Regions from separate parts of the Pseudoalteromonas sp. MB41 genome, predicted to be linked through region 3. Evidence: predicted binding sites of a transcription regulator. Region 3 holds the regulator's gene; each other region holds the start of a gene.
What was found. Region 3 encodes sigma-54, which starts transcription at its own class of promoters, with help from an activator protein. Its sites were predicted from a motif close to GTTGGCACGNNNNTNGNNT; they were not measured.
Positions count from the first base shown of each region.

Region 1: LPA49_RS05800 (DUF3192 domain-containing protein) is a predicted target of sigma-54. The motif match lies at 895-913, and genes of this name have one in related genera.
Region 2: LPA49_RS15190 (flagellar basal body rod protein FlgF) is a predicted target of sigma-54. The motif match lies at 1,090-1,108, and genes of this name have one in related genera.

Region 1 covers NZ_JAJJZF010000003.1:117,841-120,115, reverse strand. The annotation lists gene LPA49_RS05805 (D-2-hydroxyacid dehydrogenase) at 1-793, shown strand, start outside; gene LPA49_RS05800 (DUF3192 domain-containing protein) at 954-1,337, shown strand; gene LPA49_RS05795 (diguanylate cyclase) at 1,374-2,275, opposite strand, start outside; gene LPA49_RS05790 (PAS domain-containing hybrid sensor histidine kinase/response regulator) at 2,260-2,275, opposite strand, start outside.
Region 2 covers NZ_JAJJZF010000016.1:88,593-90,867, reverse strand. The annotation lists gene flgE (flagellar hook protein FlgE) at 1-993, shown strand, start outside; gene LPA49_RS15190 (flagellar basal body rod protein FlgF) at 1,143-1,907, shown strand; gene flgG (flagellar basal-body rod protein FlgG) at 1,929-2,275, shown strand, end outside.
Region 3 covers NZ_JAJJZF010000013.1:35,356-37,630, forward strand. The annotation lists gene lptB (LPS export ABC transporter ATP-binding protein) at 1-137, shown strand, start outside; gene LPA49_RS13300 (RNA polymerase factor sigma-54) at 252-1,748, shown strand; gene hpf (ribosome hibernation promoting factor) at 1,775-2,062, shown strand; gene ptsN (PTS IIA-like nitrogen regulatory protein PtsN) at 2,066-2,275, shown strand, end outside.

The DNA of each region.
Region 1 (2,275 bases), on a different contig from region 3:
AGTTATAAATCAACAAGCAATGGCGCAGTTACCTCATTTAAAATTAATTTGCGTTGCTGCAACTGGCACCAATAATATTGATTTACCAGCAGCAAAAGCCCATAACATCGCCGTGACCAATGTGGCTGGATATTCAACACCTTCAGTGGTTCAACACACGTTTACATTGATCACCAATCTGCTTGGTAACACACACAAGTACATTCGTGATTGCCAGCAAGGTTTATGGCAGCAGAGTCCGATGTTTTGTCGCTTAGATTACAGCTTTAATGAAATTGCTGGGAAAACCTTAGCAATTATTGGCTACGGCTCGTTGGGCAAAGCGGTTGCTGAAGTTGCAACCGCATTTGGTGCCCATGTAATTATCAGTGAACGTAAAGGACATACACCGCGTGAAGGTCGCGTTAGTTTTGAGCAAGCATTAAAAACGGCTGATATAATCAGTGTTCACTGCCCGTTAACAGAAGAAACTCGCGATCAAATTGCGGCTCATGAGCTGAACATGATGAAACCCTCTGCCATCCTTATTAATACTGCCCGTGGAGGGATTATTAATGAGGCTGATTTAGCATCTGCGCTTGCTAATAATGTGATTGCTGGCGCGGGTGTTGATGTACTCAGTAAAGAACCCGCCGAGGCAGATAACCCACTTGCCCGATACACTGGCGACAATTTATTACTTACGCCGCACATTGCCTGGGCAAGTAAAGAGTCTATTATTCGCTTAGTGAAAGAAATCGCGTTAAATATCAAAGCATTTAACCAAGGAAATGAGCGCAATAGGTTGGTCTAAATTGCAATTTTTTGGTCAATTGAGCGAACTGGTTTGCAAAAAAGCTCCTAGCCAATTGACCAATTAAAATCTAATTACTTGATTTAATTTACTTTTTAAAATGTGGCAAGCTGATTGCTAATTAAGAGCAACGTAAACATTAAATTCTAGGGATAAAAAAATGAAAAAAGCACTTTTAATTGCAGCGCTTACTGCACCATTTTTAACTGGCTGTGTCATTGCAGTATCTGATGGTGAAGCTGAAACACATTGGGCAGGTGATTCATCGACGAGCTGGCAAAAGCAGCACAAAAATAACCGCGAAATCATTTCGACTCTTGCGCTTGATACTAACTACCAAGTGGTACTTAATAAACTTCACACCCCTAACTTCACTGAATTACTAAAACAAGGTGACGATGTTTACCAAGTATTGTTTTATGCAACTCATAGCATTCACTCTGATGGTAAAATGACAAAAGATGAGTGCACACCACTGGTATTTAAAAACGATAAGCTAATTGGCGTTGGTGATACCATTTATAAATCACTGAGCAATGGCTAATTAGCCAAAAATGGCAGAGTAGGCCTTGCCTACTCTTTACCCACTCACATTCACTAATCGCGAAACAACTTGGTCACGTCCGCCATCTTTAGCCTGATATAACCCTAAGTCAGCTTCTTCAAGCAGCGTTTGTTCAGCGTATACTTGGCCTGTTTCTGTGGTCGCAATGCCGATACTAATTGTCACATGATCCGAATTTAACGAAGCGGTATGGGGAATACCTAAATTACTCACTGCATGTCGTAATTTATTAGCAAATGCGATTGCTTGTGTTGCCGTTGTATTAGGCAAAACAGCCGCAAACTCTTCCCCCCCATAGCGCGCCACAAAGTCACTGCCTCGCTCGCAGGCCCCAACAAGCGCATGAGCAATTCGTTTTAAGCAATCATCACCCGCTCGGTGGCCATAGCAATCATTAAACCGTTTAAAATGATCCACATCCATGAGTAATACAGACAAAGGGGTTTGATCGCGACGACAGCGACGCCATTCTCGGGCAAGATTTTCATCTAGATAACGTCTATTAGGAATTTCAGTCAGGCCATCGATTGACGCTAACATTTCGAGCAAGTCATTTTTTTGTTTGATTAATAACTGATTACGCACACGCGCACGAACAATCGCAGCACTAAAGGGTTTAGTTATATAATCCATCGCCCCCAACTCGAGGCCTTTTGCTTCGTCGTCATGGCTCGAATTAGCAGAAATAAAAATAACAGGCAGCATATTTGTGACGGTATTTTCTTTTATTTTGCTCAGTACCTCATACCCATCAATACCGGGCATAACAATATCCAGAATCAATAAATCAACGGACTGTGTTTTTAAAAACGTCAGTGCCTTTTCACCACTTTCAACACAAAAAACATCATAATCTTGCTGTAATGTTTTTTCTAATACCAAACGGTTCAACGGATCGTCATCAACAATCAGTACCT
Region 2 (2,275 bases), on a different contig from region 3:
GTTGATGCCAATGGTAACTACCTGCAAGGTTTCCCTGTTGACCCATCAACGGGTAATACGACATCGGTAAGTTTAAGTACTACTTCACCGATTCAAATTCCAGATGCTTCAGGTTCGCCTCGTCATACGAGTAATATCTACAGCTCAATGAATTTAGACGCACGTGTCGATACGCCAACAACGACAACCTTTGATCCAACTGATAGCACGAGCTATAACTCGTCTACTTCAACAACTGTTTATGACTCATTAGGTGAGCCGCATGTTGTGCAGTTATTTTTTGTAAAGCAAGACCCTACAGCAACGCCAAATACGTGGGAAGTGTACGCCACAATGGATGGTCAAGCGTTTGATGATTCAGGTGCTGCAACGGGCACAGGTGCACACACGCCAATTGATACACTTGAGTTCACGGCGGCGGGTTTACCGAACGTAACCGCTCCAGAAACCACATTTGATGACATTATTTTGCCTTCAGGTGCTTCGTCAGGTTTATCGACACTACTTGGTAATGGCGCACAGTTCCCGAATGAAATCACGGTTAATTGGCGTGACGAAGCAGGCACCGCTAATAAAGTGCCTACGCAATACGCCAGTAACTTTGAAGTAAAAGCACTTGAGCAAGATGGTGCGACAGTCGGTCGTTTAGCGGGCATTGATATTGGTGCAGATGGAAAAGTAGTTGCTTCATACAGCAATGGCGATACTTCATTCTTAGGCCAAGTGGCTATGGTGCGCTTTTCAAACTCTCAAGGCTTACAACAAGCGGGTGACACTTCTTGGAAGAAAAGCCTAACCTCGGGTGAGCCTATTGCGGGTGAGCCAAACTCAGGCACATTGGGTTCAATTAACTCATCAGCACTTGAGCAATCAAACGTTAATTTAACGAATGAACTGGTTGACCTTATCAGCGCACAGCGTAATTTCCAGGCGAACTCACGTGCCTTAGAAGTTAACTCAACATTACAACAAAATATCTTACAGATCCGTTAATTTTAGCGGCTCTAAGCTTAATCCGACACGAAAGGCTGCCCCCTCTATTGGCAGCCTTTTTTTATTTTCCTTTGCTTATTTCCGCGTCAATTTTACTTTGGCACTTTTATTGCATTTCATAGTTATCGTATTTTTAGTGAGTCAATGTTATGGACAAAATGGTCTACATTGCCATGTCTGGTGCAAAGCAAAGCTTGCGTGGCCTTGAATTAAAGGCAAACAACTTAGCAAATGCAAACACCACTGGCTTTAAAGCTGATTTTGCACAAGCACGCTCAATGCAAGCATTTGGCGAAGGCTTGCCATCGCGTGTATTCGCAATGCAAGAGCGCCCAGGTTCTAACATGGAGTCGGGTGGTTTTGTTGAAACAGGCCGAGAACTTGATATTGCCATGAGTGATCGGGGTTGGTTAAGCGTACAAGATGCATCGGGCAATGAAGCCTATACCAAAACAGGCACGCTGAATATTACTCCCGATGGCGCATTGATGACCAGTCATGGTCGTCAAGTTATTGGCGAAGGTGGCCCCATTATTTTGCCTTTACCAATCGAGAAGATTGAATTTAGTTCTGATGGGTCAATTCAGGTGCGTCCACAAGGGGCACCTGCAAACTTTTTAGAAGTGGTTGATCGTTTAAAGGTAATCGAAGCCGATAACAATCAACTAGAAAAAGGCAATGATGGCTTATTTAGGCCAAAGCCAGACATGTTGGTAAATGATTTATGTGGGTTTTGCGACATTTCAAATAATGTAAAAGTGCTTTCGGGCACCCTTGAAATGTCCAACGTTAACCCCGTACATGAAATGGTCGATATGATCAGCAATCAACGCCAATTTGAATTACAAGTTAAATTGATGAAAACAGCGGAAGAAATTGATGAACGTCAAGATCAGCTGTTACGCATTGTTTAAGATGACTGAGAGGGTAGAGTTATGAATCCTGCATTGTGGATCAGTAAAACCGGGCTTGACGCCCAACAAACCGATATTTCGGTGATCTCAAATAATCTCGCGAATGCCAGCACGGTCGGTTACAAAAAAAGCCGCGCCGTATTTGAAGATTTATTGTATCAAAATATTAATCAGCCAGGTGGCCGTTCCTCACAAGACACTGAAATGCCATCAGGTTTGATGTTAGGCGCGGGTGCGAAAGTGGTTGCTAACCAAAAGAACTTTTCACAAGGTAACATGCTTACCACTGAAAATTCATTGGATTGGATGATTTCAGGACCGGGCTTTTTTGAGGTGTTACTCCCAGATGGCAATATCGCTTATTCGCG
Region 3 (2,275 bases):
TGAGAGAAACCCTTGATGTTTGTGAAAAAGCCTACATTGTTTCTCATGGGGAGCTAATTGCATCAGGTACACCTGAACATGTGTTAGCCGACCAAACTGTACGCGATGTGTATCTAGGCGAGCAATTCAGGCTTTAAATACGCCACCGACTAGAGCATCTGCTAGACTTATAACAATGACAATAAATCAAATAAATAGTTAACGGCATCGTGCTATTGTTTGATAAGACTAAAAAGGATTGTTAGGGATACATGAGGCAATCATTACAGCTGCGCATGGGCCAGCAACTTACAATGACTCCACAACTGCAACAGGCTATCCGTTTGTTGCAGCTCAGTACATTGGATCTCCAGCAAGAAATTCAAGAAGCGTTAGACTCTAACCCTTTGCTTGAAGTTGAAGAAGCAGATTATGCAGAAGAGAGTATTGGCAAGAACGAGCAAAAAGCCGAATCTGACGATACCCAACTAAGCGCGTCGGCTGACGAAGCTGCGAGCGAGTACGAGCAAGAAAGCAGTGATGCCCTCAACAAAGACACCGTAAGTGACGACTTAGCAATGGATGTTACGTGGGATGAGTACATGAGTGCTGCCCCATCAAGTTCCTCAGGTCCAATGCCTGAAGATGAATCAATTTACCAAGGCGCATCAACCGAAACTCTCCACGAATACCTAATGTGGCAGTTACAACTGACTCCATTCAGCCCAACAGACGAAGCGATTGCCGTTGCGATTGTTGAGGCAATTGATGATTCGGGTATTTTAACCGTAAGCTGCGAAGACATTGTTGAAAGCTTCAATCAAAATAACGATGAAGAAGAAATCGAACTTGATGAAGTCGAAGCTGTCCTAAAAAGAATCCAATTATTCGATCCTGTCGGTATTGGCGCACGTAGTTTACAAGAATGTTTGTGTATTCAATTACGCCAATTCGATGTTGACACCCCCTATTTAGCTGAAACTAAAATGGTGTTATCAGAACATATTGAATTATTAGCGAGTCGTGACTATCGCACTTTGATGAAAAAGACTAAGCTTAAAGAAAGTGAGCTGAAAGAAGTCATGACATTGATCCACAGCTTAAATCCAAAGCCTGCGGATACAATTGTTAGAGAAGAATCTGAATACGTGATACCCGATGTATCCGTAAAAAAAATAAAAGGCCGTTGGGTAGTTGAACTAAACCCAGACTGCATGCCGAAAATCAGAGTGAATAGCCACTATGCGGCGATGTCACGTTCTGTAAAATCAAGCAGTGATAGCCAATTTATTCGCTCTCATTTACAAGAAGCAAAATGGTTTATTAAAAGCTTAGAAAGCCGTAATGACACGTTATTAAAAGTGACTAACTGTATTGTTCAACAACAACAGGCTTTCTTTGAACATGGTCCTGAGGCCATGAAACCCATGGTATTAAATGATGTCGCGGAAATGGTCGAAATGCATGAATCAACAATTTCGCGAGTAACAACACAAAAATACATGCATACCCCGCGGGGAATTTTTGAGTTGAAATATTTCTTCTCCAGCCATGTAAGCACTGAAAATGGGGGTGAGTGTTCATCTACGGCAATTCGCGCTTTAATCAAAAAGCTAATCGCCGCAGAAAACACAGCTAAACCATTGAGTGATAGCAAAATTGCAGATATATTGGCTGAGCAAGGAATTAAAGTAGCTAGACGGACAATAGCAAAATATCGAGAGTCTCTAGCAATACCTCCGTCGAATCAGCGTAAGAGTCTGATTTAGACGTTTTACATAGAAGGAAAATGCTTATGCAACTAAATTTAACTGGTCGTCATGTAGAAATCACAGATTCATTAAGAGACTATGTAAACACCAAGTTTGCGAAACTAGAAAGGCATTTTGACCACATTAATAATGTTCATGTCATTCTAGATGTAGAAAAACTAAGCCAAAAAGCAGAAGCAACTTTACATGTAAACGGAGGCGAGTTATTTGCCTCTACTGAACACCAAGATATGTATGCAGCCATCGACTCGTTAATCGATAAACTTGATCGTCAAGTAATTAAACACAAAGAGAAATTAGCTCGACACTAAATTATGAAACTTAGTTCACTTACTAACCAGGACTGCAGCAAAGCTGCGGTCCTTTTTAATAGCAAAAAAAGAATTCTCGAATTTATCAGCGAACTGGCTCATGAGCAGCTCCCTCATTTATCTCAGCAAGATATACTCAATGCCCTATTGAACAGAGAAAAATTGGGCAGCACGGGTATTGGCCGAGGTATTGCGATTCCACATGGTCGTATG